DNA from 2 places in the Rossellomorea sp. KS-H15a genome. Region 1 is predicted to be linked to the other one. Evidence: a T-box and tRNA genes for the amino acid it is inferred to sense, from the RefSeq annotation. Region 1 holds a T-box; the other holds one or more tRNA genes.
What was found. A T-box is a leader RNA that pairs with one kind of tRNA and senses whether it is charged. The one in region 1 lies ahead of proS (proline--tRNA ligase), so its partner is inferred to be a tRNA-Pro.

Region 1 (16,288 bases):
ATTTGATTGTATTGGATGAGTGGGGGTCACCTGTGGCGGTGGTGATGTTATACGTGTTGAAGCCAGTTGCGGCGCTTATCACGAACGGTTGGGCCGGGAGTTTGATTGACCGGGTCAATAAGCGGAATCTGATGGCGGCATTGGACTTTTTCAGGGCCGTGTTGATTGCGGCTTTGCCATTCCTTGCGACGGATTGGTGGATGTATGTTGTCGTGCTTTTCATCAATATGGGGAGTGCTGTCTTTTATCCGGCGTCGATGGCTTATACCACAACGTTGATTCCGAAGGGGAACAGGCAGCGGTTCAATGCTCTTCGGGGACTCGTGGGGTCGGGGGCATTTCTGATCGGGCCCGGGGTGGCGGGGATCTTATTCCTGATGGGAACACCGGATTTTGCCCTTTATATGAACGCTCTTGCCCTTTTGTTATCAGGGGTGATCACCCTGTTTTTGCCTAAACTTAAGGGGGGTTCATCGAATCAAACAAGTACCTTCCACTGGGAAATCATTAAGGATGATTGGCGGGTGGTATGGGGTTTCAGCAAGAGATCGGCTTACGTGATGATCCTGTACGTATTTTTCACGTGCATGCTCGTGATGACGGCTGCCATCGATTCCCTTGAAGCCGCTTTTTCTAAAGATATGCTGCATCTCTCCAATAGTACCTACGGATATCTCGTGAGCATTGCAGGGGGAGGGTTTGTACTGGGATCTCTCCTGAATGCGGCGTTGTCTCATAAGCTTCATCATATGCACCTCATGGGTGTCGGCTCTGTCATCGTCTCCGTTGGGTATATCATATATGCATTTTCACATGACTTCTTGACGATTGGGATTGGATTTGCTCTTTTATCCTTTGCCCTGGCCTTTGCGACAACAGGGTTCGAGACTTTTTATCAAGAACATATCCCTGTTGAAATCATGGGGCGGGTAGGGAGTCTGTATGGGTTGCTTGAAGGGGTCCTTGTCATCTTGCTGACGGTTCTGATCGGACTGGGGGCAGAGGTGGTGTCGATTCGGGCTGCCGTCGCTGGAGGTTCGATCGTCATGCTTGTGATCACCCTGGTTTTATGGGGAGCAATGAGGAAGAATTCTTGGAAAAAACAGTTAAAATATAATTCAGAATGTTATAATAAATAAAAACGCACTCATGAAGGAGGTTCGCGGATGAAGATGACGGTGGATCAATATTGGGATAAATGGGAAGAGCTGATGAGTCGGGAAGAAGCGAGCTTTGAAAAGTGGGATGGGTTGGAGGATCTGTTGTTCATCGCCCAAAAAGAAGGGGATCTCTATAAGGAATTCTGCTGTCGGTTTGGAATCATGAGGACCGTCAACTATCTTGGGGAGTATGAGGAATTATTCGATCATTTCGAATGGTGCAACGGGTTCTTTTTAGATAATGAAGAGAACTTGGAGGATTGGGTGGAAAGCTTCCTCTGGATCTATAAATGGATGGCGGAGCATCTGGTGAAGATGCCGGGCATTGAAATGGAGCTCCTGGATGCATTTTTCAATGACTTTCAGGAAGCGTATGACCGCTACGGATACAGTCTACGCCCTTATTATCAACATCAGCATAAACGGGCTTTGAAGACAGGTGAAATAAAGGACGCCCACGATTATTATCATGAATGGCTCGCCGCAGAACGGGATTCCCTGGCGGATTGTGAAGCGTGTGAATATCAGACACAGCTTGAGTATTTCTATTTAACAGGGGAAAAGGAGAAGGCGGCTCCAATCGAGAAGCTGTTATTATCCAAAGAAGTGTGCTGCGGGGAAATTCCACATCTTACGTACAGCAAGCTGCTCCTTCCTTATTATGAGGACGGCCGGTTGGAGGAAGCCGTACGTTACCAATCTGAGGGATACTTTTTCATTTACGATAAACCTCACTTTCTCATTGAGGCCTCTGAGCATATCCGGTTTCTAGCTTTAACGGAACCTCTTAGGGGCATTAAGGTATTGGAGCGCCACATTGAGTATGCCGACAGCGGAAAAGATCCGTATGGGATGTTCTATTTTTATATGAGTGCCATCGTCCTCCACCGGAAGCTCTTGGAAGCGGGGCATCGCCCGGGCTTCGCCGTGGATGTAATGAGTGAAGTGGCCGAGGAAATTGCGGGAGATTTCGATGAAAGGAATGGGAATGATTTCTTTGAACGGGAAATGGAACGGTTTTATTCCCTCTAACAGATATTGACACCCTCATGGAATCTCTATATAATCATCTAAAATAACTGAAACATTGAAGAGGATCAGTAAAGGGATCTTGTCTTTTCAGAGAGGGAGCGGTTTGGTGAGAAGCTCCCATGGATGAACCTTTGAACCTGCCTCCTAGTTCTGTATCGAATGAAGATATCAGCGGTCCGAAACCGTTATCATGGAATGAGTGTAAAGCTTTGCTTTGAATCAGGGTGGTACCGCCAGAAATGGTCCCTGATGAGAAGCAGGGCTTTTTTTGTTACCGTCGGGCGGTTCGCTGAATGTGGAATTTCGCTGATAAAATGAAAATTCCGCTGATATATCCGGGATTTCGCCGATAAATCGAAAATTCCGCTGATAAAACCAATCCAACCAAAAAACGAGGTGCTCTCAAATGGCTAAAGAATTTGTAAAAGATGTAACGGGCATGGATGAAGACTTTGCCCAGTGGTACACCGATGTCGTGACGAAGGCGGAGCTGATCGACTACTCGAGCGTCCGGGGCTCAATGATCATCAGACCATACGGATACGCAATCTGGGAAAACATCAAGGATGCCCTTGATGCGAAAATCAAGGAAACCGGGCATGAAAATGTGTATATGCCCCTTTTTATACCGGAAAGCCTGCTGCAAAAAGAGAAAGATCATATCGAAGGATTCGCTCCTGAAGTCGCATGGGTGACCCATGGCGGAGATGAGGAGTTAGCGGAACGGCTATGCGTCCGTCCGACGTCCGAGGTGTTATTCGGTGAGCATTATAAAAACATCATCCATTCCTACCGGGACCTGCCGAAGCTCTACAACCAGTGGGCGAATGTGGTTCGCTGGGAAAAGACGACCCGTCCGTTCCTCCGAACGCTTGAGTTCCTGTGGCAGGAAGGCCATACATGTCACGAGACCGATCAGGATGCTCATGAGGAAACGGTTCAGATGCTCGAAGTATACGCAGAGCTTTGTGAAGAGATGCTGGCGATTCCAGTCATCAAAGGTCAGAAAACAGAGAAAGAGAAATTTGCCGGTGCGAAATATACGTACACGATCGAAAGTTTAATGCATGACGGGAAAGCGTTGCAATCAGGAACGTCCCATCATCTCGGGGACGGATTTGCGAAATCATTCGGCATCCAGTTCACGGACCGTGACGGCAAGCTTCAATATGTCCAGCAAACATCATGGGGACTCACCACCCGCATCATCGGGGCCATGATCATGGTGCACGGGGACGACAGGGGACTTGTCGTGCCGCCACGGATTGCTCCGACCCAGCTGATAATCGTGCCGATCGCCCAGCATAAAGAAGGTGTCCTTGATTTTGCCTATAACCTGAAGACACAGCTTGCAGGTGTTGCCCGCGTCGGGATCGATGCCAGTGACAAAAAGCCGGGCTGGAAATTCAATGAATATGAAATGAAGGGGATTCCACTCCGCCTGGAAGTCGGTCCGCGGGATATCGAGAACGGGCAGGTGATTCTGGCGAGACGTGATACCGGGGAAAAAATCACGGTCACGATGGAAGAGCTGGAAGGGAAAGTGACAGCGCTCCTCGAAGACATTCAACGCAATCTATTGGAAAAAGCGAGACAACACCGCGAAGAAAAAACGACGGTCGCCAAAACGTTTGATGAGTTCAAAACGACGTTGAATGAAAAAGGCGGTTTCATCAAAGCGATGTGGTGCGGAGACCGTGCCTGTGAAGATAAAATCAAGGAAGAAACGAGTGCCACATCACGATGCATGCCGTTTGAACAGGAGCAGGTGTCCGATACGTGCGTGTGCTGTGAAAAGGATGCGAAACAGTTGGTCTACTGGGCGAAGGCGTATTGAGGAAGGGGAGTATCATTTTCCTTTTGTCCCTAGTCAGCAGTGTGATGTTGGTGGCACTGGCGTTTTTTCAGTGGCACCTCATCCACATCCTGACACCGTTTTTGATGCCTTTTCTTTGGTTGATGGCAGGAGGTTTTTTCCTTGTCACAATCGTGTTTTCCATCATTGCCGTTTTTAAGAGAAGGGAATGGAAAGCATTAATCCTCCAATCTTTGACTGTGATTTTTCTTTTCTTTTTCCCGTTTACCAAGGTCGTTCTGAATATGGACTATGAGAATAACCGTGCCGATCGGGAGACAGTGGTAAAGAAAGTGCGGGAAGGTGCCATTACACCCAACGTTCCATACAATGATTCGGTTATACACCTCCCGGAAGAATATGAAGCGTTATCAAGGGGGGGCGGAGATATTTTGGTAGAGAAGAAGAATGATGAAATGCTGGTTCTCTTTTTCACCTTTCGTGGCATACTGGACAGCTTCTCCGGATTTGTCTATTCTACTTCAGGGAATAAACCTTTGTCAGGTGACTTTGGGGGAGATTTTATTGAGCTTGAGAAGCTCGATAAACACTGGTATTACGTCAGTTCCGGATAAGCAGGGGACTTTCGCACCTTTCCGGACTTTTTCTGAGTAAAGTCTTCTTTTTTCTATGTTTACTTAATAAATATAGGTAAAGGAGGCGTCGATTAATATGGATGTGGGACTCATCGTCATTTTTTTCATGGTATTCGTGGTAATCAGCCTATGGATCGTGCATTCCAAGCTCAACCGGATCACCGAGCATGTTCAGCAGCTGGATGAGGAGTATTTATCCGATGAGGAAATCGAGAAGGAATTAGAGGAAGAGTGGAATAATGAGAAATAACGAGGAAGGCGTTTCTCCGTAGAGAAACGCCTTCCGTTTTTATGAAAAAGAACTACCAATCTACTTAGGTGGTTGGTACTATTAACGTAATACATAAAAAGGAGGGAGCAGAGGATGAAGCATAAGGACTTAACCATCGAAACACCACGATTGGTGATCAGGCCCTTCGTGAATCAGGATTATGAAAACTGGTTGAGGGAACATCTGAACAGGCTCCCGTCACAGCATAAATATGATGTCGGCTATCAGGATATGAGTGAGTGCACGGAGTTCTGGTTCAGGGAGATGCTTGAGAAACATGACGAAATGATCGAGGGGGATCAGGTGTATATCCTCGGGATCTTCCTGAAAGAAAATGGCGCCAACATCGGTACGATCGATTTCTCGACGCTCATGAGGTACAACTTCAACTGGGGCAGGGCGGGCTACACGATACATAATCGTTATTGGAATCGTGGTTACGGGAAGGAAGCGATGAAGGCTGCCCTGCAGCTGGCATTCGTGAAATTGAATTTTCACCGCATCGAAGCCCATATCAATCTGGACAATACGCCTTCAATCCGACTTGCGGAAGCCGTGGGCATGGAGTATGAATGTACACGAAAAGGGTTCATTTATGAATTTGGAGAGTGGACGGATAATCTGGTGTATTATGTGAATGCGGGGGAATAGAAAAAGGCCGGAATCATCTTTGATTCCGGCCTTTCGATTATTGTTGTAATCCTTCGATCGTCATCTCTTTTACAGGGAGGAAGGCTTCTCCTGTATCCATATACGTGACGTTGACCTTATCATTTTCCTTCAAGTAGATGGCAAGTAAGCTGTTTTCAGAAGAAACGATATAGTTTTTTCCGTTATCCAAGAGGAAGGAAACGATGGTGTAGTCACCGGACTTTTCTTTATAGACCCGGACGACCGTACCGTCTGCTTGTTTCTCCTCGGCTTTCGAGCTGCCATCGACGCTTCCGCCGCCGCGTTGCAGGGCGGTTTTATAAGCTTTCAATGCCTGATTCGGCGTGTTTGCATAAGCTGAGATTTCCGGGTTGGCAGCCGAGACGATGAAGTAGTTTTGTAAGAAACCATTCGCGTCAAGCACCGGTGTCAGCCAGCTTGCTTCACCGTAGAAGTTATAGAGCACAGGCATTTCGCCGTCCCATTTCTTCTCGATGAATTTCTTCTGGATGATTTGCAGGGCGCCCTGTGAATCCATGTACGATTCTTCCAGATTTCCTGTGTAGAATGTCGCTTTACCCGTCCTTGAGTTCGTCAGGGAGTAGCCGAGCATGGAATCGACGCCTTCTTTTGGCGATGTGAAATCGGTGAAGTAGTACATGTCACCATTTTCGTCAAAAATAGGGCTCACGTTTGCTTCTGTTCCTTCATCAGATGGCAGTTTCACGTCCGATTTACCGAAGCGGCTGTTCCAGAAACCTTTCACATAGTTACCGAAATAGCTATTCTGAAGGCTGACCGTTTCAGGAGAAACCGCGCCGTCGATGAACGCCGGTACATCTTTGATGGCATATGACTTCGTTTTACCTGTCTGAGGGTCGACCATGACGATTCCTTTTACATCGAAACCGTTACGGGCTGAGATGAAGTTTCCGTACGTCTGGATATAGAACGGTTTTCCATCATCATCGATTTCAAGCTGGACGTCCCCGTTGAAGATTTCCTTCGGATAATTCAAGCGGATATGACGTTCCACTTTTTTATTGAAGTATGAAGAAGGTGTGTACACCATTTCTTCTTTGATGAATTTAGGATTTGCATTTGAATCCGTGGCACTCAGCTTGAAGTACCCGGGTGTCGAATCCCCTTTGAACCATTTGAAGAAACCGGAGAATTCTACAGGTGCGATGTAGACATACTCACCGTCCACCTTCTGGATCTGCAGGTTGCCGAGCTCATAATAGCTTGTATTCGGAACCTGGCCGAATGCTTTCTTCATTTTGTTACGGGCGAATTGAGGAGGGACGCTTGCAGGCGTTTCCTTTTCATCAAAAGCCTGGATCTCTGTTTTGACATCCATTTTCGCCGATTCGAATTTCTCATCGGCATTGAAGACGAACGCGGTCAGGAAGTAAGCACCGACAAAGATGCTCGCCAGGAACAGAATCCCTTTTACCATCCGCTCTTTCCCCGTGGCAAATGCGGCCCCGAATCCGGAGGCGATGATCAGGAGGATCCATATGCTCGTGAAGTTCTGATCGAGATTCGAAAGATAATAGAAGACGAATACTACAACAGTCGTGATGAGTAAGGTGGCTCCAAATAGTGCCGGGAAGGAAGGATATCCCTCTTTTTTATTTTGTTTTTTCATGACGGCCATCGGTACGAGCAATAAGGCCATGACCAATCCGACAATCAATGAAAATAGTAAGATGTTTCCCATAGTGTTCCCCTTTCAAGGTTGTGATTCTGTTTATAGTGTATATACGGATGAGGGGGCGGGGAGGTTTCAATTGTTTTTTACCGCATACCAAACCCACTCATCATCCGTTATAATAGGAAGAAGTAACCACTCAGGAGGAAAGTATGGATATATTTGATATAGCGAAGCTAGCCGGGGTGTCGCGGAAGACGGTGCAGCGGGTGTTGAATGATTCGCCCCAGGTACGGACCGAGACCCGGGAGCGGATCTTGAAGATCATGGAGGAGCATCAGTATCAGCCGAATGTTTCAGCACGGAGGCTGGTGAAGAAAAAGACCCATACGATCGGGCTGTTCATCATTCAGGACCCTGGGAAGGATCGGATCTATTCCGATGATCTTTTTTACAGCGTGGTGATCGGGGCGGTGATCAATGCCTGCTCTCTTCGGGGGTATAAGGTGCTCGTGACGATGGCGGAAGTGGATGATCCGTCTCCCGTGTTGAAGCTTTACAGGGAAAAAAGCATCGATGCAGGCATCATCATCAGCTGGAGTAATGTCCAGTCGATCGTCGATGAAATCCTTTCCGCCAACTTTTTGGTCGGGGTTTTCGATCAGAACAATGTGACCCGTCGTACTCCTTCCATCCCCATGCCTGTATTGGAAAATGAAGTGAGTGCCATGGAAGCGACCCGTCACCTCCTTCAGCTGGGGCATGAAGAAATCGGCATCATTACAGGTGACCAGGACAATCCTGCAGCGGTGGAGCGCCTTAATGGTTACCAAAAGGCGATGAAAGCAGCAGGGATCAGCGTGAAGCCGGAGTACATCTATACGGGCAGGTTCGTGGAAGAGTCGGGAAAAGATGCCATTCATCATTGGCTCCGGCAGGGGGAACTTCCTTCCGCCATCCTCTGTTCCAATGATCATATCGCCTTCGGGGCCCTCAAGGCATTGAAGGAAGCGGGACGGGATGTACCAGGGGACGTTTCACTCATCGGTTTTGATAATATTTTGCTGACAGAATACACATCGCCTGCACTTTCGACCATGAACGTTCCGAGAGTGGAGATGGCGGTTGCGTTAGTGGAGGAGCTGATACACAGGGTGGAAGGGGAGCCATATGAAACGATGAGTCCTTTTCAAGCTTCTTTGGTCAAGAGGAATTCCTGTTCAGAAAAACAAGCCTGATCCCCTTTGGGACGGGCTTGTTTTAGTGTATGAGAAATCATTATGGTAGAAAAATGTTGTCAAACGATCGTGGTGGTTTTATAGTTATATACAAATGTCCCACGTGAGACATAAATGAAAACAGGAGGAGTTCACATGTTAAAAAAAGCAGTCACTTCGTTTACCGCTGCATGTCTCATCATGACTCTGCCACCCGCGAACATAGGTAGTGCCGCCCCACAAAAAGACAAACCTTTTCACCTCAAAGATTCAACCTTAAAAGATAGAACGATAGAAGGCGACCTCGTGATCACACCGGCTGCCGGAAAGGACATTACCCTTGAAAACGTGACGGTACAAGGAAAGACGTTGATCAAGGGAGAGGAACCCGATACCGTGCAATTGACAGATTCCGAGTTGAAGAGTCTTTCAGTTGAAGGACCTGGTCATTTGTCGACGATCACGGTTTCCGGAGATTCGGTCGTTGAACAAACCTTCCTCGAAGGAAATGTGTTATTGGAAGAAAACGAAATTACGTCCGAAGGATTTCAAGACGTTACGGTCTCGGCTTCAAATGTAAAAACGAAAAATGCCGAATTGAAAGGTGAATTTGATACGATTGCCACGACAGGGAAAAAGGGAGAAGCTCAGGTGGAGCTTGACGGTATTGCCGAGCGGTTAGAATTGAACGCGCTTTCAAATGTCTCCCTTACGCCTGATGGGGTGGTGAAGGAACTCCTCGTATCAAAAGCAGGGGAGGGATCGGCCATCGATGGAGAAGGTTCCATCGAAAAAGCCACGCTGGATGGCGTCATCGTATGGAATGGAAAAGAAACAAGTGAAGCGACTTCTGTTGTCACGCCATGGACCCTTGTGTGGAATGATGAATTCAATAAGGATGAGATCGATCGCGACAAGTGGACGTTCGATATCGGAAACGGATATACCGATGCGAATGGTACCTTCATTTCAGGATGGGGGAATAATGAAAAGCAATACTACACGGACCGTCCTGAAAATGCGCGGACTGAAGACGGGAAGCTTCTGATTACGGCTAAAAAAGAAAACTATCAAGGATACGGCTATACGTCCTCCCGTTTGAAGACGAAGGGCCTGTTTTCCAAGACGTATGGAAAATTTGAGATGAAAGCCTCCCTTCCGGTTGGAAAGGGATATTGGCCGGCGTTCTGGATGCTTCCGGAAGATGACCGGTATGGCGGATGGGCTGCATCCGGTGAGATTGATATTTTAGAAGCCCAGGGCAGCAATCCGGGTGAAGCAATCGGGACGCTTCATTATGGGGAATCGTGGCCGAATAATAAATACACCGGTGATCACTATAGCTTTGAAGATGGATCGACGATTGCCGACGAGCATGTGTACTCCGTTGAATGGGAGCCGGGGGAAATCCGCTGGTATGTGGACGGAAAACTCCGCCAGACCCAGAACAATTGGTACAGCAAAGGGACCGGAAACGCTTCCAACTTCACGTACCCTGCGCCGTTTGATCAATCCTTCCATATGCTGTTGAATCTTGCGATAGGCGGGAATTTCGATGGTGAACCGACGGAAGAGACGATGTTCCCTCAATCCATGGATGTGGATTATGTACGTGTGTATGATTTGACGGGAAGACCGTATCAAACGCCGGAACTGCCGGAATTTGAACAAGCTCCACTGCCTGACGATGCGAAGCAGCCACTCGAAGACGGAAACCTCATGTACAATACCGGATTTGATCAGGAATGGGAAGACGTTGACGGGATTCCGGGAGTGGAAAATACGGATTATTGGTATTTCTTGACCGTCCCTGATTTTGGAGGGAAGGCCAATGTAGCCCTTGATCAGATCGAGGGAAGAAATTTTGCCAAAGTGGATGTGGAAGAACCGGGAAGCCAGCCTTATTCCGTTCAGCTCATCCAGGACGTATCACTCGGAAAGGGCCGTTACTACCGGGTATCCTTCGATGCAAAATCGAGCGGATCACGGAAGGTCAATGTGAAAGTCGGCGGGGGTGAAAAGAGGGGATACAGTGCCTATTCAAACAGTGAATCTTTTTCACTGAAAGATGGGGTGGAATCCTATGAAATGGTGTTCCAGATGACCGAGGAAAATGATTTGGAAGCCCGTGTGGAATTTAATCTCGGATTGTCCAAGCTACCTGTGTGGCTCGGAAATATCCGGGTGGAAGAGATCCCGCCTGTCGAAGTGGATCCGGATGCTTCCAAACCTGAACTGCCGACGGGGAACCTTATTTATAATGGGACGTTCGACCAGGGATTCCCTGACCGCCTTCTTTATTGGCATCTGGCAGGTTCCGGGAAAACCTTGGGAGTGGATCCTGACGAGCGGGTATTCTCAGCAAAGCCTTCCAGCGAAACGGAAGAGGCCGGGCTGGTGCAAAAAGGCATCCAGCTTAAGGAATTGAATGAATATGAATTGATGTTTGACGGAGTGGCAGAAAGTGGTCGTGATATTCAGGTCGAGATGAGAAGCAAGGATGGGGAAAAGGTGTACGCAACGGAAACGATCCCTCTCACCGCTGATTGGGAGAAGCATGCCATGACGTTCACGATGCCGGATGTGACGGATATGGAGTCACAGCTGGTGATTGATCTGGGTGGCAGTACGGATGAAGCGAAGATCGATAACCTCTCGTTAAAGAAGAAAGCGGGACCTCCTGGTGCAAACGTCATCCAGAACGGATCGTTTGATTCCGATTTAGAATTCTGGGCAAATTACATCCATTACGATGCTTCTGCAGGTATTTCTTCTGAAGACGGACAGGCAAAAATCTCGATTGGAAACGAAGGAAACGAAATATGGGGTGTTCAGCTATTCCAGGAAGGACTGAAGCTTAAGCCGGGAGTGGAATACACCCTTTCCTTCGATGTGAGTTCGTCAGTCGACCGGACGATGGAAGTGACGATTGAAAATGCTGCGTATACGCGCTATTTATCAGAAGTCGCTCAGCTGGGTGGAGAGATGACGCATTATGAGTATACATTTACGCCACCGGTGGGCGAGGACACGAGTCTTAAATTCCTGATTGGGAAGAGTAGTGGGTCGCCGATTGGTGCTCATGATGTAGTGATTGATAATGTGGAATTGAAGTAGGAGTGGGGGCACGGCGTCTTGTTTTGGGGGCGCTGTGTTTTTTTGTGGATAAACTTGACTGAGCGCTCGGTCTGGACGGGGCGGGGCGGGTTTTGTCGGCAATGGAGAACGGTCAAGATCCACTCCCTTCACCTCCAAAAAAAGAAGCAGCCGAGTCGGCTGCTTCTTTCCCTTAGGACATCGCTTTTTCCGGCTTGATCGGATGCAATCGTCCGTCTTCATCCCGGAACACGATGTGCTCACGCCCGAATCTTGTCGGTGTATCGATTCCCGCGGCTGCGGCCAGGTTGTACAGGCCTTCGCGAAGGGAGATGATGTAGTTGCAGACGCGAAATGATTTTTCTTCGACGATCAGTGCCCGCTGCAGTTTCTTGTCAGTGGTGGCAACGCCGACGGGACAGTTGTTCGTGTGGCATACTTGAGCCTGGATGCAGCCTACGGAGAACATCAGTCCCCGGGCTATGTTGACAAAGTCTGCACCGAGGGCGAGTGCAAAGGCAATCTTGTCGGGTGTTAACAATTTTCCGGAAGCGAAGATTTTCACTTTATCCCTGACGCCGTATTTCACCAGGGTGTCGTGAAGGAAGGGAAGGGCGGATTTGATTGGGACCCCTGCAGAAGCCGCTAGTTCCTGATACGATGCACCTGTTCCTCCTTCTCCGCCATCCACGGTGATGAAGTCGGGGTGTTTTCCGGAAGTGGCCATGTAGGAAGCGAGGCTTTCAATATCATTCGTGTTTCCGACGACCAGTTTGATCCCGACGGGTTTGCCGCCGACTTCCCTGAGCTGTTCGATGAAATCCAGCATCTGTTCGTTGTTGCTGAACTCTTTGAAGCGGTTGGGGCTGTCGATGGATTTCCATGGCTCGACGTTACGGATGTTGGCAATCTCCTGTGTCACTTTTTTTCCGTCAACGTGACCGCCGCGCGTCTTTGCGCCCTGGGCAAGTTTCAATTCGAAGGCTTTCACCTCTTTGAGATCACTCTTTTTCTTGAATTCTTCCCATGAAAATTCGCCGTCCTTCGTTCTGACGCCGAATAAGCCCGGACCGATCTGGCAGATGATGTCGACTCCGCCTTTCAGGTGATGCTTGGATAATCCGCCTTCACCGGTGTTCATCCACGACCCGGAAGCAAGGTTTAACCCGGTTGAAAGAGCGGTGATGGCCTGCTCACCGAGGGAGCCGTAGCTCATGGCGGACTGACCGACGAGTCCTTTCACTTTAAAGGGATGCCTGCACGTACGTTCACCGATGACAGGGGCATCTTCGTCTTTCAGGAGAAAGGGATCGGCTTCAGTTTCTTCACGGTGTTCCCTGCGGCTGAGCAGATTATCTTTATCGATTTTGTAGATTTTGGTGTTTATTTTTTGTGAGTTGTCGATGCGGAGTTCGTCCCGTTGGACAGGGAAAAGGGTGTTTCGTATGTAGTAGCCTTCCTTTTCGAAGTCCCGCTCGGAACCAAAGCCGAGCATCCGGGATTTGTATTTACCCGCCATGACGGTATTCGTGTATTCAAGTCTCGAGAAGGGCTTTCCTTCGTTGTCATTATGAAAGAGGTATTGTCTCAGTTCTGGACCGATCTTCTCGAGGATGTACCTCATTTTTCCGAGAACCGGAAAGTTCCTCAATACCGCATGCTCCTTCTGTTTTTCATCGGTCATCCATAAATAAAAAATAAGGGCAGCTGGGATAAGCAGTGCGAGTACGATGATGATAAGGAGAATCCACTGAATGATGGATATGCTGTTCATTTTCATTCCTCCAATAGGGAAAAGGAGCCCTTTTACAGGCTCACTTCTTTGTTAAAATAGTCGTTTCATGGCCTTGCGTAACGGTGGCATCTCGGCTTCATGCTTCTTGAAGAATTTCTTCATGACATGCTTTGAATAACCGGCTGCCTGTTCGAAGTTGATCTTACCGGGTAGAGGTGGCTGATCTTCGATGACACAATCGATGATGACCGGCTTATTGGATTTCGCTGCCATTTCAAAGGCAGGCTGAAGATCCTCATGTTTGATGACACGATAGCCTTCCCCTCCACATGCTTTGGCGAACTGGGCGAAATCGATGTCCTGAAGATCCGTTTCATATTCCAGGTGGCCGATGGATTCCTGTTCGTACTTAATCATGCCGATTTTACTGTTGTTCATGATGACGACGATGATCGGCAGCTTATATTTGACCGCCGTGACGAAATCATGCATCACCATGGTGAACCCGCCGTCTCCGCAGACGGCGATGGACTGGCGCTCAGGCTCTGCCAGACCACTTGCGATCGCCCCTGGTAGTCCGCATCCCATGGTCGCCATCCAGCTGGAAATAATCATTTTCTGGTTGGTCATCTTGAAGTGTCTGGCGGTCCAGACGGTCACATTGCCGACATCGACGGACAGGACCGCATCGTCGTCTGCAATCTTCTGGAGGGCCGCAATGACTTGAGGAGCCTTCATGGGCATCGTCGCTTCGACTTCGTCTTTTTCAACATGCTTCCACCAGTTCTTCATATTGTTCTGGCATTCTTCCAAAAAGGATCGGTTCTCTTTGAGGGGAAGCTGTTGATTCCATCGTTTCAACACAAGGTTCGAATCTCCGACGATCCCGACGCTAACGGGATATCTCTTTCCTATTTGTGCCGGATCCGCATCGATCTGAACGGCGGGCGTATCATCGGGAAGAAAATCACGATACGGGAACGACGTACCGATCATGATGAGAAGATCTGCTTCCTCCATGGCTTCATATGCAGGTTTCGTCCCGATTTGACCGAGCTGTCCGAGATTATGGGGATGCTTGTCAGGGAATATTCCTTTAGCCGGAAGCGTAAAGATGACCGGAGCCGCGATCTTTTCAGCGAAAGCTTCAAGTTCACGGGCGGCATGCCTGGATCCCGTCCCTGCAAGGATGACCGGACGCTGTGCTTTATGTACATATTCCATTCCGGTCTTCATATCTTGTTCAAGGGGAGCGGCGATGGTCGCAGCCGGGATACTGGACGTGTCTTTTATGGTGTCCTTGATTTTTTGCCCGGGGATGTCGTCGGGGATGATCAGAACGGATACCCCTTTTTTTGCATAAGCGGTCCTGATGGCCTGATTCATGAGATCGGGAAGTGATTCAGGTGATGAGACCCGTTCACAGTAGACGGAAACGTCCGCAAACACCCGGTCCAGATGAACTTCCTGGAAGGAATCCATTCCAAGCTCTTCTGTCGCGACCTGTCCGGCCAAAACCAATACGGGTGCTCCGTCGGCCTTTGCGTCATACAAGCCATTTAACAGGTGGATAGCACCGGGTCCGCCAATGGATAAACATACCCCGATATTTCCCGTGAGTTTTGCATATGACGAGGCGGCGAGTGCCCCGACTTCCTCATGTCTGACCTGGATGAACTCGATTTCCTCTTTTTCACTTCGCAGTACGTCGACAAAGTGATTGATGGAATCACCGGGAAGACCGAATACATGCTTGATCTTCCATTGTTCCATGATGTCGGCAGCTGCCTGCCCTGCGAGTTTATGTCCCATAGTTGAACCTCCTTTTAGTGTATAGTGATTTTTTACCACTGATGGGGATTTATTAAACGTGAGGGGAGAGGGTGGTTGCGGAATTTGTCTAGAGATGTAGAAAGGTCGATATCCTCCAGCGAGATCTTTCCGAACGCAAAAAAAGCAACCGATCCACGATCAGTTGTTGCTTTCTGCTAACACCACTTCCACTCCGAAATGATCCGATACGACAGGTTTATTACCATCGTTAAAGATGACCTGGGATGAAGTGACATCTATTTTTGTACTGGAGAGGATAAGATCGAGCCGTAAATCGACTGTATTCTCATCCCAACCGGCAATGTTTCCACGGACGGTGATGCCGCTGTCCCGTTCAAGAGCTTCCCCGAATGTATCTGTGAGTCCTTTGGAAAGGAGATAATCGTACCCTTCATCACGAACCAGGGCATTGTTATTGAAATCGCCCATAAGGAAGAAAGGGGATTCCGGGGTGACCTGTTCCATTAAGGAGTCTACCTGGTACTTGAATGGTTCTTCCTCGTCCGTCCACCAGCCGAGGTGGCAGGAGTAGAAGGTAAGGGGCTTATCATGATAAGAAATGGTGGCCCCTAAGATTTTTCGGGTTTTCCAATAGGATTGATCATGGCTTTTCGAGACGAAGAAGCGATGTTCCTCCACGATGGGGTGCTTTGTCAAAATGGCGACGCCCTCTTCGTAGACATCGTAGCCGATATGAGCGAAGTCCCAGACGAGTGTATAATCTGTCACGCCTCGCTTATCCAGTTCCCCAAGGAGGACAAGGGCGAAATTGTCTTTTTTGACCAAGCCATGGACGATTTCGCTTTCGATCAGCTGACTGACTTCCTGAAGGGCGATGACATCGTAGGATTCCTCTGCGATGTCATCGGCTAGAATTGAGATCTTATCGAGCTGGTTGTCTTCCTGCCAGGAGTGACAATTAAGCGTCAGTAATTTCATGTCTTACGCTCCCAGCAGATCTTGAATGTCCGACTTGATGACGTCTGCTTTCGGACCGTATATGGCCTGGACGCCTTTATCTTTCAGGATGAGGCCGAGTGCCCCGTTTTTCTTCCATTCCTGTTCCGTGCCGACAAGGCTTGTGTCTTTTACCGTTACACGAAGACGGGTCATGCAGGCATCGACGTCTACGATGTTTTCTTTCCCGCCAAGCATGGCAACGACTTTTGGCGCGATGGAATCGGCACT
Region 2 (16,288 bases), 1.4 Mb from region 1:
CGGTCCTAAGGTAGCGAAATTCCTTGTCGGGTAAGTTCCGACCCGCACGAAAGGCGTAACGATCTGGGCACTGTCTCAACGAGAGACTCGGTGAAATTATAGTACCTGTGAAGATGCAGGTTACCCGCGACAGGACGGAAAGACCCCGTGGAGCTTTACTGTAGCCTGATATTGAATTTTGGTACAGCTTGTACAGGATAGGTAGGAGCCTTGGAAACCGGAGCGCCAGCTTCGGTGGAGGCATCGGTGGGATACTACCCTGGCTGTATTGAAATTCTAACCCGCGCCCCTTATCGGGGTGGGAGACAGTGTCAGGTGGGCAGTTTGACTGGGGCGGTCGCCTCCTAAAGAGTAACGGAGGCGCCCAAAGGTTCCCTCAGAATGGTTGGAAATCATTCGCAGAGTGTAAAGGCACAAGGGAGCTTGACTGCGAGACCTACAAGTCGAGCAGGGACGAAAGTCGGGCTTAGTGATCCGGTGGTTCCGCATGGAAGGGCCATCGCTCAACGGATAAAAGCTACCCCGGGGATAACAGGCTTATCTCCCCCAAGAGTCCACATCGACGGGGAGGTTTGGCACCTCGATGTCGGCTCATCGCATCCTGGGGCTGTAGTCGGTCCCAAGGGTTGGGCTGTTCGCCCATTAAAGCGGTACGCGAGCTGGGTTCAGAACGTCGTGAGACAGTTCGGTCCCTATCCGTCGTGGGCGCAGGAAATTTGAGAGGAGCTGTCCTTAGTACGAGAGGACCGGGATGGACGCACCGCTGGTGTACCAGTTGTCTTGCCAAAGGCATCGCTGGGTAGCTATGTGCGGAAGGGATAAGTGCTGAAAGCATCTAAGCATGAAGCCCCCCTCGAGATGAGATTTCCCATCACGTAAGTGAGTAAGATCCCTAGAAGATGACTAGGTAGATAGGTCAGAGATGGAAGCATGGCGACATGTGGAGTTGACTGATACTAATCGATCGAGGACTTAACCACAAAGAGTCATTATTTTAATGAACAACAATTGGTCGATATTCGGCTTTCTTGACATCAATTCTTTATCTAGTTTTCAGGGAATAATTTTATACGAAAATATAAAAAAGCCTTGAAAAATTATATCTACACGATATAATAATACTTGTCCTAAAAAAGAGACAAGACATAGTCTGGTGACAATGGCGAAGAGGTCACACCCGTTCCCATGCCGAACACGGAAGTTAAGCTCTTCAGCGCCGATGGTAGTTGGGGGATCTCCCCCTGTGAGAGTAGGACGTCGCCAGGCTATATACCATGGAGGATTAGCTCAGCTGGGAGAGCATCTGCCTTACAAGCAGAGGGTCGGCGGTTCGATCCCGTCATCCTCCACCAAAGATTTTTGCGCCAGCAAAATATCTTTCCTTAAACTGCTCCGGTGAACTACTTTCATTAAGCAGTATTTATAAAAGGATCTTACACGCCGGTGTAGCTCAACTGGTAGAGCAACTGACTTGTAATCAGTAGGTTGGGGGTTCAAGTCCTCTTGCCGGCACCATTTGGTTTTTTATGAGACGAGCCATTAGCTCAGTTGGTAGAGCATCTGACTTTTAATCAGAGGGTCGAAGGTTCGAATCCTTCATGGCTCACCATTGATTTTTGCTTCGGCAAAATATCTTACCATTGTTTTTCTCCAATGTGAAAAACATAAATAAATGCGGGTGTGGCGGAATTGGCAGACGCACCAGACTTAGGATCTGGCGCCGCAAGGCGTGGGGGTTCAAGTCCCTTCACCCGCACCATTTCTTTTGCGGAAGTAGTTCAGTGGTAGAACACCACCTTGCCAAGGTGGGGGTCGCGGGTTCGAATCCCGTCTTCCGCTCCAGAGACTTGCCGGGGTGGCGGAACTGGCAGACGCACAGGACTTAAAATCCTGCGGTAGGTGACTACCGTACCGGTTCGATTCCGGTCCTCGGCACCAGGATTTTTTGCGAAGCAAAATAATCATCATTGATTTGCGTAAGCAAAATATCTATCCTTACGTTACTATTATAGAATTCATTTAGCGCCCGTAGCTCAATTGGATAGAGCGTTTGACTACGGATCAAAAGGTTAGGGGTTCGACTCCTCTCGGGCGCGCCATATATCGGGAAGTAGCTCAGCTTGGTAGAGCACTTGGTTTGGGACCAAGGGGTCGCAGGTTCGAATCCTGTCTTCCCGACCACCTTCTTTGGGGCCTTAGCTCAGCTGGGAGAGCGCCTGCTTTGCACGCAGGAGGTCAGCGGTTCGATCCCGCTAGGCTCCACCAAGATTTTTTGCACCAGCAAAATAATCTTCATTGATGTTTGCACAGCAAAAAATCCTATATGTTTTGCGAAAGTGAAACTGAATACTATGTTATATGTTTCTTGGCGGTGTAGCTCAGCTGGCTAGAGCGTACGGTTCATACCCGTGAGGTCGGGGGTTCGATCCCCTCCGCCGCTACCATTAGGGACCTTTAGCTCAGTTGGTTAGAGCAGACGGCTCATAACCGTCCGGTCGTAGGTTCGAGTCCTACAAGGTCCACCAAGTACCATTTTTATTACGGAGGAATACCCAAGTCCGGCTGAAGGGATCGGTCTTGAAAACCGACAGGGGTGTAACAGCCCGCGGGGGTTCGAATCCCCCTTCCTCCTCCATATTATCTTTTATATTTTATCGTCGCGGGGTGGAGCACGACCGAATAATCTTCGGAGCGTCTACATCAGCGCACCGACTGAGCAGCAACTTGAATAAGCTTACTGAAGTCGGGGTGGTTCTACGCGATACACAATGGGATAGTGGACACTTAAATATATTTTATCGTCGCGGGGTGGAGCAGTTCGGTAGCTCGTCGGGCTCATAACCCGAAGGTCGCAGGTTCAAATCCTGTCCCCGCAATACCATTTTGATTTGTTTATGAATTAGGAACTTGATAATTCGCGATGAGTCACGTATGGATAGTTATTTTCGCTAGCGCGAAGGTAATGAAACCTATTTTGCTAACGCAAAAAGCTTTGGTCCGGTAGTTCAGTTGGTTAGAATGCCTGCCTGTCACGCAGGAGGTCGCGGGTTCGAGTCCCGTCCGGACCGCCATTTTCATTAAAAGATAATGGTATTATTTTTTTCAAAACTAAGTAAGGCTCAGTAGCTCAGTTGGTAGAGCAATGGACTGAAAATCCATGTGTCGGCGGTTCGATTCCGTCCTGAGCCACCATTTTTTATTTAGACACATTATGGCGATTGTGGCGAAGTGGTTAACGCACCTGATTGTGGTTCAGGCATTCGTGGGTTCGATTCCCATCAGTCGCCCCATATTTTATTTTTTATTGCGGGTGTAGTTTAGTGGTAAAACCTCAGCCTTCCAAGCTGATGATGAGGGTTCGATTCCCTTCACCCGCTCCAATTTATTTTTTGGGCCTATAGCTCAGCTGGTTAGAGCGCACGCCTGATAAGCGTGAGGTCGGTGGTTCGAGTCCACTTAGGCCCACCATTTCATTATTCCGCAGTAGCTCAGTGGTAGAGCTATCGGCTGTTAACCGATCGGTCGCAAGTTCGAATCTTGCCTGCGGAGCCATATTTGGAGAAGTACTCAAGTGGCTGAAGAGGCGCCCCTGCTAAGGGTGTAGGTCGGGCAACTGGCGCGAGGGTTCAAATCCCTCCTTCTCCGCCATTTAGGCCCATTGGTCAAGCGGTTAAGACACCGCCCTTTCACGGCGGTAACACGGGTTCGAATCCCGTATGGGTCATTATGAAGAGACTATCATTCTTGATAGTCTTTTTTTGTTGTACAAAGTAGTACTTTGGCTTGAAATGAAGCTGATATAAGCATGCTTTATATGAAAAAATATGTTCCTGGTTTCTGCGTCATTGGATATATTATCGACTTTCCCCGATATATTATCGACTTTCCCGGTATATGATCCACTTCCCCCGTTTTATTATCAACTTCACTTCATACAAATCAAATTTTCCAGTGCGGAAGAGAAGGTCAGTGATCATCGAAAAACAAGGTCATCAAACACCACTTTCCTCCCTTTATTCGACACAGCTGCTTCATCTTCCAACCAACCAAAATCTTATACAAAATACCGGAATCCTTCTATATTCCCTACATATTTTAGCTTTTTTCATGAAAAAACTTTCGACAAATTCCGCTAAGAATTCAACGTATTTCCCCTATGTTTTTACAATGTAAACCTTACCATTTAGAATAACTTTCCAAATAAACCGCTTTTTCATATATGCATGTAGTAAATTGTCGTAATTGAACGACGATTATAAAGAGGATTTTGGTGATGTTGTGAGAAAGTAGTTATGTAGATTGAAAAAATGTAGGTGAGATGATGAACGCAATGACCATAACAGATTACGATGTGTTTTTGTTTCATGAGGGAAATTTGCAGCAGGCCTATCAGTTTATGGGTGCACATGTGAGAAGGGATTCCACTGGGACCTATACAGAATTTTGCGTTTGGGCACCGAAAGCAAGGCATGTTTCATTGGTGGGGTCCTTTAATCAATGGAATGGGAATGGATATGATCTAAAAAAGCGGAATAGTGAAGGTTTGTGGACGATTCGAGTCGATCAAGACCTGACGGGAGAAACGTATAAGTATGAGATTACGACTCCCCTGGGTGCAAAGAAGCTGAAGGCGGATCCGTACGGGTTTGCCTCTGAGAAGCGCCCTCATACGGCAAGCGTCGTGTATGAGCTGGATGGCTTTCGATGGGAAGATGAGAAGTGGCTCGAGAACCGTTCATCCACTACCATCTACGACAAGCCAATGGCGATTTATGAAGTCCATTTAGGTACGTGGAAGAAGGAAGCAGGAACGTTTCTATCTTATAGGGAATTAGCGCAGCAATTGATTCCCCATGTGAAGGAGCAGGGATTCACCCATATTGAGCTGCTGCCTGTCACGGAGCATCCATTTGACCGGTCTTGGGGTTATCAGGGTACGGGTTATTATTCCCCTACCAGTCGCTACGGCTCACCACATGATTTGATGGCATTTGTGAATGAATGTCATTTACATAATATTGGCGTGATCCTGGATTGGGTCCCAGGTCATTTTTGTAAGGATGCGCATGGGTTATATAAGTTCGATGGTTCGTTCGCCTATGAGTACAGTGAGGAAAGGGACCGGGAGAATTATACGTGGGGAACGGCGAACTTTGATTTAGGTAAAGGGGAAGTGAGGAGTTTCCTGATTTCAAACGCCCGCTTCTGGATGGATCAGTATCATATCGATGGCTTCAGGATCGATGCGGTGGCGAACATCATCTATTGGGCGAATCAGGGTGAGCTTAACCCGAATGAAGGCGCCATACAGTTTTTGAAAAACTTGAACAAGGCCGTTTTTGAGTTTGATTCTTCGATTTTGATGATTGCAGAGGATTCTACGGACTGGCCACAGGTGACGTCTCCCGTTCATTATGGAGGACTGGGATTTAATTATAAGTGGAATATGGGATGGATGAATGACGTCCTTAAATATATGGAAACCGATCCATCTGAACGAAGGCATGTGCATTCTCTCATCACGTTTTCACTGTTATATGCCTTTTCAGAGAATTATGTTCTTCCCTTCTCCCATGATGAAGTGGTGCATGGGAAGAAGTCGTTATTAAATAAAATGCCCGGGGATTACTGGCAGAAATTTGCTCAATATCGGTTGCTTCTGAGCTTCATGATGGCTCATCCAGGTAAAAAGCTTCTGTTCATGGGAAGTGAACTGGCCCCGTTTTCAGAATGGAAGGACCTTGAGGAATTGGATTGGCATTTACTGGATTACGAATTTCATCACAAATTCAATTCATATTTTAAAGAGCTTATGCATTTATATAAAGGTGCTGAACCATTATTTCAGATGGATCATCGTTCAGACGGGTTCCAGTGGGTTGACGTAAATAATGCAGAGCAGCAGATTTTCTCTTTCATCCGTTATGGGATAGAGAAGGGAGATCATCTTGTGGTGATCTGCAATTTCAGTCCTCATGTGTATCACCAGTATAAGGTGGGGGTAGATAAGGTTTCTTCGTATGAAGAGATCTGGAATAGTGATGATGGAAGGTTTGGAGGTTCCCATCAAGTGAACCCCAACCCGCTTACCGTGCACAATCAACCGTATCATGGAAGGGATGGGTATGTGGAAATGACGATTCCACCATACGCAGCCGTTTATTTAAGACCAATCGAGTGAAAGGGGAGAAGAGTAATGGCAAAAGGTAGATGTGTGGCCATGTTATTAGCAGGTGGAAAAGGGAGCAGGTTGAGTTCATTGACGAAGAGTCTGGCGAAACCGGCCGTACCATTTGGAGGAAAGTACCGTATCATTGATTTTACCCTGAGCAATTGTACGAACTCAGGCATCGACACAGTCGGTGTTCTTACCCAGTACCAGCCCTTGGTATTGAATTCGTATATCGGAATCGGGAGTGCGTGGGACCTTGACCGCAAAAACGGTGGGGTGACAGTCCTGCCTCCATATGCTGAATCATCCGAGATGCGCTGGTATACGGGGACGGCAAGCGCCATCTATCAAAATATGAATTACCTTGAGCAATATGATCCCGAGTACGTATTGATTCTGTCGGGTGATCACATTTACAAAATGGATTATAGTAAAATGCTTGATTATCATATCGAGAAAAAAGCGGATGTCTCGATTTCAGTCATTGAAGTGGGCTGGGATGAAGCGAGTCGTTTCGGACTGATGAACACGAATGAGGATATGCGTGTCACGGAGTTTGAAGAAAAACCGCCTTTCCCGAAAAGCAATCTTGCCTCGATGGGCATTTACATCTTCAATTATTCCGTGCTAAAGGATTATTTGGAGATGGATGAACGGAATCCGGACTCAAGCCATGACTTTGGGAAGGATGTCATTCCTCTCCTCCTTGATGAAAAGAAGAAACTGATGGCTTATCCATTTGAAGGCTATTGGAAGGATGTCGGTACGGTCAAGAGCCTTTGGGAAGCGAATATGGATCTAATAGATGAACAGAATGAACTGAATCTGTTCGATCATGATTGGAGAGTGTATTCGGTTAATCCGAATGAGCCTCCTCAATATATTTCAGAAGAAGCCCTTGTAGAGGGATCTCTTGTAAATGAAGGATGTACGATTGAAGGAACGATTCAAAAGTCTGTCCTCTTCCAGGGAACAACGGTGAAAAAAGGAGCGCATGTCAGTCGTTCAGTCATCATGCCGGACGCTGTCGTTGAAGAAAACGTCTATATCGAGCAGGCGATCGTGCCGTCGAATGTAAGAGTTCCAAAGGGCTTATGCATCATGCCGGAAGAGGGATCCGATGAAGTGATCCTCGTGACGGAATCATTCATTGAAGCACTGCTGGAGCAGGAAAGAGTATAAGGTTCAAGACCATCTTAACAACATTAGAGGAGGAGAAGTGTTTTGAAAAATACGATGCTTGGTGTTATTGATGCTACGAGTTACTACGATTCCTTGGAGGATTTATTATTACATCGCTCATTGGCGGCCCTTCCGATTGCCGGGAGATACCGGTTGATTGACTTTGTCCTTTCCAATATGGTGAATTCCGATATCGGCAGCGTTGCGATCTTTCCAAAGTTTCAATACAGATCCCTGATGGATCATCTCGGATCAGGCAAGAACTGGGATCTGAACCGGAAGCGGGATGGCTTGTTTTTCTTTCCTGCTCCTGGACTGGAAGCGAATGAAGAGGGTGTAGGGTCCTTTAATCACTTTGCCCATCATATGGACTACTTCAGACGCAGTACCCAGGAGTACGCCCTGATCAGCAATTGCTTCACGTTATGTAACATCGATTATCAACCCGTACTGGAACGTCATATCCGTATCGGTTGTGATATAACGGAAATGCGTCACAACGGCAGCTCCTTGGATATGTACTTGGTCAAAACGTCTACATTGATTGATTTGGTCGAGAACAGGCGTGAAACGGGCTACACATGTATGCAGGATGTAGTGGACGACATGGATAGCGGATTCAAGGTGTGCGGCTATGAGCATGCAGGATTTGTTCAAACGATTGATTCCATTGAAGAATACTATGATGCGAGCATGAAGCTTATGAACCTATCCTATTGGAAAGAGCTGTTCAAGAAAGATATGCCCATTTATACGAAAGTGAAGGATGAGCCGCCGACACGCTATACATCGGCTGCAAGCGTGAAAAACAGCATCATCGCCAATGGATGCTTCATTGAAGGCCAAGTGAAGAATTCTACTATGTTCAGAGCGGTGAAGGTTGGCAGGAATACCACAATTTCTAACAGCATCATTATGCAGAAGAGCCAAATTGGAGATAACTGTGTACTGGAGAATGTGATTCTGGATAAAGATGTGAGGATAGAAGATGGTGTCAAGCTTATCGGGGAAGCAAACAATCCAATCGTCATTCGCAAAGGGATGATTCAAGGAGCGCTGATGAATTCGTGAAAGTGTTATTTGTAGTATCTGAGTGTGTCCCATTTATTAAATCCGGGGGCTTGGCCGACGTTGCTGGTGCTCTGCCCAAGGAGTTAAGAAGTTTAGGCACGGATGTCAGGGTGATTCTGCCTAAATACGGCGGGATTCCTCAAGCATTCCGTTCAAAAATGAAACGGAAGAAAGAATTTTTCGTGTCGGTAGGCTGGAGAAATCAGTATTGTGGCATTGAAGAGTACAGTGAAAATGGCGTGACCTATTATTTTGTGGATAATGAATATTACTTTAACCGGGAGCGATTATACGGATACTTTGACGATGGAGAAAGATTCTCCTATTTTACAAGGGCTGTGTTGGAAAGCATCGCTGTTCTTGATTTCTATCCTGATGTGATTCATTGTCACGATTGGCATACGGGCATGGTTCCGTTCTTACTCAGAAGCGAGTATCAGGAGAGACCGGGCTACTCATTCATCCGCAGCGTATTCACGATTCATAATCTGCAATTTCAAGGAATCTACCCTAAAGAAGTGATGACGGACTTACTGGCTATCCCAGAGAGGTATTTTCATCATGAATACCTCGAATTTTATGGGAACATCAATTTCATGAAAGGAGCGCTCATTTCTTCAGACTTTGTCACAACGGTGAGCCCTACGTATAAAGAAGAAATCCTCACGCCTTACTACGGGGAAAAGCTTCATAATATACTAGGTCAGCGGTATAACCAATTATTGGGGATCCTTAATGGGATTGATGATGAAGTGTATAATCCTGATGACGGGGAGTTTCCTTTCTTCAGCGGGAATCTTCAAGGGAAGAAGCAGGCGAAGCAACATCTGCAAAAAAGCCTTGGACTTCGTGAGGAAGAAGGAATACCACTTGTGTCCATCATTTCGAGACTGACGAACCAAAAGGGTCTTGAACTTATCAGGGGCGTCTTTCATGAGATGATCCAGGAAAATGTCCAGTTTGTCCTGTTGGGGACAGGTGATTGGGAGTTTGAACAGTTTTTCAGGGAAATGGAGTGGACGTATCCTGATAAGGTAAGAGTACAGATCGGCTTCAATGAAGAATTGGCGAAACAGATCTATTCTGCCAGTGATCTGTTCCTGATGCCTTCCAAGTTCGAGCCTTGCGGGCTGGGGCAGTTGATCGCCATGAGATACGGAGCCCTGCCACTTGTAAGGGAGACAGGCGGACTGAACGATACTGTTGAATCCTATAATGAGGAGACGAAGAGCGGCAACGGCTTCTCATTCAAAAACTTTAATGCTCACGATATGCTTTACACCTATCGAAGAGCTCTATCGTATTTCCACGAAGATCCGGAAACATGGAATCATATTGTACGTAATGCAATGAATAAGGATTATAGTTGGGCCCAATCGGCCTTTAAGTATAATCAACTATACGCTGACCTGGTATCAAGGAGTGAAAGCCATGTTTTCTGATCCGATTGAATTCAAAGAATTGTTTCTGAAGAAGCTTGAAATGATGTATGGAAAGACGTTTCCTGAGTCCACCAGACAGGACCAGTTTTTCACATTGGGCCATTTAATACGGGAATATATTTCGATGAACTGGATCCATACGAATGAGCAGTACCGGTTCAATAAACAAAAGCAGGTGTATTATTTATCCATCGAATTCCTGCTGGGGCGTCTGCTCCGACAAAATCTGACGAATCTGGGGATTTACGAAATTGTGGATAAAGGGCTTCTCGATCTTGGAATCGACCTTGCGGAGATGGAAGAGGTTGAGCACGATGCAGGACTGGGAAATGGCGGTCTTGGCCGTTTAGCCGCCTGCTTTCTGGATTCCCTGGCTTCCCTCAATTTACCCGGCCATGGATATGGTATCCGTTATAAGCATGGATTGTTTGAACAAAAGATCGTGAACGGATTTCAGATGGAGCTTCCGGAACAGTGGCTGCGTCATGGACATGTGTGGGAGGTCCGCAAATCTGACCTTACCGTTGAAGTGCCTTTCTGGGGGAAGGTGGAATCCTACACGGAAAAGGATGTCCTAAGGTTTCGACATGTAGATGCAGAAATCGTCGCGGCGGTTCCCTATGATATGCCCGTAGTGGGGTTCGAAACCTCGACGGTCAACACGCTTCGTTTATGGAGTGCCGAGCCTGCTGCTTATAAAGCGGGAAAAGATATGATGAAATACAAGCGGGATACAGAAGCCATCACGGAATTTCTATATCCAGACGATACCCATGAGGAAGGGAAGATCCTGCGCTTGAAGCAGCAATACTTCCTGGTGTCAGCAAGTATCCGCTCCATTCTGGATTCGTACCTTTACCGAAATGGCGATCTGAAGGAACTGCATGAGAATATTTCAATCCATATCAATGATACCCATCCTGTTCTTGCCATCCCGGAACTGATGAGGGTCCTTCTGGATGAATACTCCTTTGAATGGGAAGAAGCATGGGAAATCACGACGAATACATTCGCCTATACAAACCATACGACGCTGTCAGAAGCACTGGAAAGATGGCCGCTCCGTATATTCCAGCCCCTCCTGCCCCGCATCCACATGATCGTGAATGAAATCAATGAACGATTCTGCAGGGAATTATGGAAAGAGTATCCCGGTGAGTGGAAGAGGATAGAGGACATGGCGATCATCTCTCATGATGAAGTCAAAATGGCCCACCTTGCCATTGTAGGAAGCTTCAGTGTGAACGGTGTGGCAAAGATTCACACAGAAATCCTGAAGCAGCGGGAAATGAACTTATTCTATCAATATTATCCTGGGAAATTTAATAGTAAGACCAATGGGATCACCCATAGAAGGTGGCTCCTGAATAGCAATCCAGCCCTTTCGAACCTGATTACCTCTTCGATCGGGGATGAGTGGATCAAAGACCCTTCCAAACTGGTGAAGCTGAAGGAGTATCACCATGATACGGCATTCCTGAAAGACCTGTATGATGTGAAGCAGGGAAATAAACAAAAGCTTGCCGGGCTGATATATGAAAGCAATGGTATCGTTGTCGATCCGTCTTCCATATTCGATATCCAGGTGAAGCGGCTTCATGCGTACAAACGTCAGCTAATGAATGTCCTGCATATCCTTCACCTGTACAATCGCTGTGTCGAAGATCCGGGATTTGATTTTCATCCACGGACATTCATTTTCGGGGCAAAGGCGTCCCCGGGTTACTATTATGCCAAAAAAATCATTAAGTTGATCCACTCTGTAGCAGATCTCGTAAATGATCATCCGCTCGTGAAAGGGCGCATTAAAGTCGTGTTCCTTGAAAATTACCGGGTGTCCCTTGCAGAAGAGATCATCCCGGCAGCTGACTTGTCCGAGCAAATCTCAACGGCCAGTAAGGAAGCGTCCGGTACGGGGAATATGAAGTTCATGATGAACGGTGCTTTGACCCTTGGAACACTGGATGGAGCAAATATCGAGATCCTGGAACAAGTCGGGAATGATAACATCTTCATATTCGGCTTGACCGCTGAGGAAGTGATGAAGTACCAGCATCATGGCGGCTATTATGCAATGGAGTATTTCCACTATGATACAAGGATCAAAAAGGTGTTGAATCAATTGATCGATGATACCCTGCCGGATGCTGGTGATCATTTCGAAACGATTTATGACTCGTTACTGACTGAAAATGATCAATTCTTTGTCCTGAGGGATTTCGATTCCTACGTAAGGGTTCATGAACAGGCCGGAAAGGCGTATGAAAACAAAGAGCACTGGTCAAGGATGTGCCTGCAGAACATTGCCAATTCGGGCTATTTCTCCAGTGACCGGACAATCGAGCAATATGCCAAGGACATATGGGGCATTGCACAGGGGAGTTTAATGAAATAGAAAAAGCGCTTGGGAATCGGATCCCAAGCGTTTTTTCTATTTTTTCTTCTTGTCTGAAACGTAGCTGTCTCCATCTTTATAGGGAATGTCACCCAGAGGGGACTCCATATCATTTTCATCGAGCATATCCTCATACTCTTCATGTGTCTTCGACGGATAGGCTTTACGGTTCGATCCTTCCATGTCGGTCCCGACGAATGATTCAAAATCCTCGGTGAACCCTTCCGATGTGTCCTCATCCTGATACAGGTCTGAGTAATCCTCGTGATCCCCTTCAAAGTCGGATGGGGTTTCCGATGTCCCGAAACGGCCGACTTCCTGGAAGCTGTCCTGATCGTCACGCACATTCCCATCGGTTTCATGTCTGAATTCATTATCGACTGGCGGCTGCAGCACGTCTTCTTCCACCGGCCTATCCTGCGGTGTCGACTTCTCCGGGGTATGGTCCTTACAATAAAGGGTGGTCGGAATGACTTCGAGACGCTCGTAAGGGATATCCTGTCCACATTCTTTACATTCTCCGTACGTACCGGCTTCGATCGCGTGCAGGGCCTGTTGGATTTTATCCAGTTCAAGCTTCGCATGATCATCAATGGCAAAATCCTTCTCCCGTTCATATAACTCTGTACCCATATCGGCCGGATGGTTATCGTAAAGGGAAAGTTCTCCTGAGTTATCGCGTTCGTTTGTATGGTGAAGATTATCTAAATCCTGATGTAAATGTTCCTTTAACTGCTTTTCCTGTTGAACCAATTCTTGTTTTAATGACTGTTTTTGGCTGTCTGTTAGCAATTTCTTCACATCCTTCATTATGTTCGCTTAAATCTTGTCCTAACCATACTTTATCCGAAAGTGGGGAGGTTAAAACATAAAAGGTTATTTTCGAGCTGGTCAATTAGCCATTGCTACTTGATTTCCGCTGCAGGTGCTCGCTTTCCGCGGGGCGTGAGTTGAGCCTCCTCGGGCTAAATGCACTGGCCCCATAATGTTGGACACTTAAATTTCTAAGCAGCTAATTCAGTACTTACTCGATAAGCTACCGGACTTTTTCGTTTTAACCTTGATTTGATTCTCAGGTGATTGTAGTAATACATGTATTCTTTCAGTTCTTCTTTAAAGTGCTCGATACTATCAAATTCCTGTAAGTAAAGGAACTCAGACTTCATTATCCCAAAAAAGTTCTCCATTACCGAGTTGTCGTAACAGTTTCCTTTACGAGACATACTTTGGGTGATGTTATGTTTTTTCAGTGTCCTTCGGTACTGAGCCATTTGATAATGCCACCCTTGATCTGAATGGATTAAGAGCTCATCGTCTTCATTTACATGTTTTAATCCTTGTTCTAACATCTTCTCGACCAAGTCAAATGTCGGCCTTGATTGGAGCGTATAGGTAATGATCTCTCCGTTAAATAGGTCTAGAATGGGGGACAGATAGAGCTTTTGACCGAACAGTTTGAACTCCGTTACGTCTGTCACCCATTTTTGATTAGGTTTATCGGCTCTAAAATTACGATTTAGGATGTTGGGAGCCACTTTGCCAACTTTCCCTTTGTAGGATTTATATTTTTTCATTCGCACAATGCATTTAAGGCCCAATTCTCTCATGATCCGAAGAACTTTCTTTTTGTTAATATCGTGACCTTTTTCTTGAAGAACGTCCGTAATGCGACGGTACCCAAGACGTCCTGAGTGTCTATGATAGATGAAATTAATTCTTCTTTTCCATTTACGATCAGGATCTGGTTGGTCTAATTTTTTTGTGATGTGATAGTAAGTACTTTTAGGAAGCTTAGCTACTTTTATCATTCTAGTCACCGGGAATTCGTTCCTTAGTTCAAATACTACTTTCGCTTTGATTTCGTTGGTGATGGTTCTTCCTGAACTAAGGTATTTAGCTTTTTTAAATACGCATTCTCCATACGTAGGTATTCCAGTTCTTTTTTCATATCTTCCATCGTTTGGTTAGAAGAGTTATCTTTGATCTTCTTATTCTTATGGTTAGATGTCATTGTAGAAGGCCTCATTTCTAATGATCCGAAGGCATCTTCTCCAGCTCTTTCCCACTTTTTCACCCACCTACGAACCATACAGGGGTCTGGGATATGAAAAATGGCTGATGCCTCTCGAATGGAGCAATTCTTCTCCGTAATAAATTGAATTACCCTCAGTTTAAAGGCAGAAGGATAGTTTGTATAGGGAAAGGTAAAGGCTTGGTCCCCGTGGTGACGAACTAACATCACCCAATAGCGCAGAACAGATTGATCAACCCCCACTTGATTGGCAAGATCTCGATAACTAACGAGTTCATTAAGATAACGTTTAGCAGCTTTCAGTTTAGATTCTTGAGTAAACTTGGCCATACGTGCTGGCACCTCCTATTGTTGGTTGGGGTGTCCAACAATAGGGGGGCAACTCAAAAGCCCTGTGGGGTCTCAACTTTCACGCGTTTCCCGCAGGAGTCGAGCACCTTCCGCTCCAAGCAACATTAGTTTTATATTTCTTAAAAAGGATAAGCATCAGAAATTGAAGGACCAAGAGAGAAAACAATAAAAGGAACTGGTTTAGTCAAAACAAAATCCGAACGATCATTCGATATTCTTCATTAGAAAATCGAATTCGTTCGGATTTTGTTGTTTTATATTTTAACGGTTCTAGCTGTTGATTGGAGTGCAAGACGAAGACTCCTACGGGAAAAGCGGAATAGGTGAGACCCCGCAGGAGCGGCAGCGACGAGGAGGCTCGCCTTCCGCCCGAGGAAAGCGAAGTCTTGCACGGAAATCAACAGCGGTTTATCAAGGGAACCTAAATCTTTCTACAGCATATAAGCAAGCAATAATCCAATAGATAACAGGAAACCAAAGATGGTATTGGTTTGTGCGGTTGCTTTCATGGCGGGCATCATTTCGATGGGTTGTGATTTCCCGATGAATCCTGTCGTGGCTTTGATTGCTTTAGGGATGCTCAAAAAGGCTACGAACAGCCATGGGGATGAGATCCCTGTAACGACCAATCCGATGATCCAGGCGTAGGAAACGACAAACATACTGCCTAAGAGGATGATCGCCCCTTTTTTTCCTAACAGGATCGCGATGGTTTTGCGGCCGTTTTCTTTGTCGCCATCGAGGTCACGGATATTGTTGGCCAATAATATGGAACCTACCAATATGGAAACCGGAATCGAGATGAGGACGCTGTCCCCATTGATATAGCCGGTCTGGATGTAAAATGAGATGAGGATGATCACAAATCCCATGAAAAATCCGGCTACGATTTCGCCGAATGGTGTGTAAGCAATTGGCATTGGTCCGCCAGTATAAAAGTACCCCGCTGCCATGCACACTATTCCTATGAGCGCCAGCCACCATGTACTGTTAAGACAGATATAAATGCCTAACAGGAGGGCGATCCCGTAAAGTGAAAAGGCAAGGTTGATGACCGTTGATGGTTTGACACCATTACGGACGATCGCTCCGCCGATCCCGACCGAGTGCTCTGTATCCAGGCCCCTTTTATAATCATAATATTCATTGAACATATTTGTGGCCGCCTGGATCAACAGGCAGGCAACCAGCATGGCTGCAAACAGCAAAATGTCCACTTTCGTAAATTGCAGCGCAAGTACCGTCCCTAACAGTACAGGTACGAATGCCGCTGTAAGAGTGTGGGGCCGGGTTAATTGCCACCAGATCTTCCACCCTTTATCTGATTCCAACACGTTGGATGCTTGTTGTTCCATCATACTCTCTCCCTTACGCAATAAGGAATTTTCAGAAAACATTACAATTCCTTTACAGATTAAAGTGTAGGTAAAGGGAAGGGGACTGTCAATCATTTTCTACAAATTCGTGAAGGTTCTATTTTCCAGTAATTGAGGACATTTACAAAGCTTTTGGTTTCTCAAAAGAAGAAAAAGGGTTTATTATATATATAATAAGGATAAATATTGTAAACATGTCTTGAACGCCGTTGACACACCATAAGGACAGGTGTATCTTATAGTAAGTTTGACTATTGTACGTGATTT

Region 2: it encodes a tRNA-Pro, which carries the amino acid that the T-box ahead of proS (proline--tRNA ligase) is inferred to sense. The anticodon was not compared.

The regions. Positions count from the first base shown of each region.
Region 1 is NZ_CP096886.1:1,140,908-1,157,195, forward strand. Features, by position in the region: gene M1J35_RS05680 (MFS transporter) at 1-1,139, shown strand, start outside; gene M1J35_RS05685 (hypothetical protein) at 1,167-2,192, shown strand; T-box leader at 2,239-2,443, shown strand; gene proS (proline--tRNA ligase) at 2,599-4,029, shown strand; gene M1J35_RS05695 (hypothetical protein) at 4,074-4,622, shown strand; gene M1J35_RS05700 (hypothetical protein) at 4,720-4,893, shown strand; gene M1J35_RS05705 (GNAT family N-acetyltransferase) at 5,008-5,565, shown strand; gene M1J35_RS05710 (DUF3159 domain-containing protein) at 5,603-7,288, opposite strand; gene M1J35_RS05715 (LacI family DNA-binding transcriptional regulator) at 7,432-8,457, shown strand; gene M1J35_RS05720 (carbohydrate binding domain-containing protein) at 8,593-11,553, shown strand; gene M1J35_RS05725 (FMN-binding glutamate synthase family protein) at 11,726-13,306, opposite strand; gene M1J35_RS05730 (pyruvate oxidase) at 13,358-15,079, opposite strand; gene M1J35_RS05735 (endonuclease/exonuclease/phosphatase family protein) at 15,239-16,039, opposite strand; gene M1J35_RS05740 (PTS transporter subunit IIBC) at 16,043-16,288, opposite strand, start outside.
Region 2 is NZ_CP096886.1:4,102,691-4,118,978, reverse strand. Features, by position in the region: rRNA gene M1J35_RS21205 (23S ribosomal RNA) at 1-980, shown strand, start outside; rRNA gene rrf (5S ribosomal RNA) at 1,150-1,266, shown strand; tRNA gene M1J35_RS21195 (tRNA-Val) at 1,277-1,352, shown strand; tRNA gene M1J35_RS21190 (tRNA-Thr) at 1,440-1,515, shown strand; tRNA gene M1J35_RS21185 (tRNA-Lys) at 1,534-1,609, shown strand; tRNA gene M1J35_RS21180 (tRNA-Leu) at 1,675-1,759, shown strand; tRNA gene M1J35_RS21175 (tRNA-Gly) at 1,768-1,842, shown strand; tRNA gene M1J35_RS21170 (tRNA-Leu) at 1,850-1,938, shown strand; tRNA gene M1J35_RS21165 (tRNA-Arg) at 2,023-2,099, shown strand; tRNA gene M1J35_RS21160 (tRNA-Pro) at 2,105-2,181, shown strand; tRNA gene M1J35_RS21155 (tRNA-Ala) at 2,190-2,265, shown strand; tRNA gene M1J35_RS21150 (tRNA-Met) at 2,368-2,444, shown strand; tRNA gene M1J35_RS21145 (tRNA-Ile) at 2,449-2,525, shown strand; tRNA gene M1J35_RS21140 (tRNA-Ser) at 2,543-2,635, shown strand; tRNA gene M1J35_RS21135 (tRNA-Met) at 2,803-2,876, shown strand; tRNA gene M1J35_RS21130 (tRNA-Asp) at 2,995-3,071, shown strand; tRNA gene M1J35_RS21125 (tRNA-Phe) at 3,117-3,192, shown strand; tRNA gene M1J35_RS21120 (tRNA-His) at 3,215-3,290, shown strand; tRNA gene M1J35_RS21115 (tRNA-Gly) at 3,307-3,380, shown strand; tRNA gene M1J35_RS21110 (tRNA-Ile) at 3,392-3,468, shown strand; tRNA gene M1J35_RS21105 (tRNA-Asn) at 3,478-3,552, shown strand; tRNA gene M1J35_RS21100 (tRNA-Ser) at 3,558-3,648, shown strand; tRNA gene M1J35_RS21095 (tRNA-Glu) at 3,653-3,724, shown strand; gene glgB (1,4-alpha-glucan branching enzyme) at 4,319-6,181, shown strand; gene M1J35_RS21085 (glucose-1-phosphate adenylyltransferase) at 6,197-7,354, shown strand; gene M1J35_RS21080 (GlgC family sugar phosphate nucleotidyltransferase) at 7,397-8,425, shown strand; gene glgA (glycogen synthase GlgA) at 8,422-9,867, shown strand; gene M1J35_RS21070 (glycogen/starch/alpha-glucan phosphorylase) at 9,857-12,262, shown strand; gene M1J35_RS21065 (TraR/DksA C4-type zinc finger protein) at 12,299-13,063, opposite strand; one part of gene M1J35_RS21060 (IS3 family transposase) at 13,267-14,153, opposite strand; one part of gene M1J35_RS21060 (IS3 family transposase) at 14,153-14,624, opposite strand; gene M1J35_RS21055 (hypothetical protein) at 14,923-15,108, shown strand; gene M1J35_RS21050 (1,4-dihydroxy-2-naphthoate polyprenyltransferase) at 15,077-16,000, opposite strand.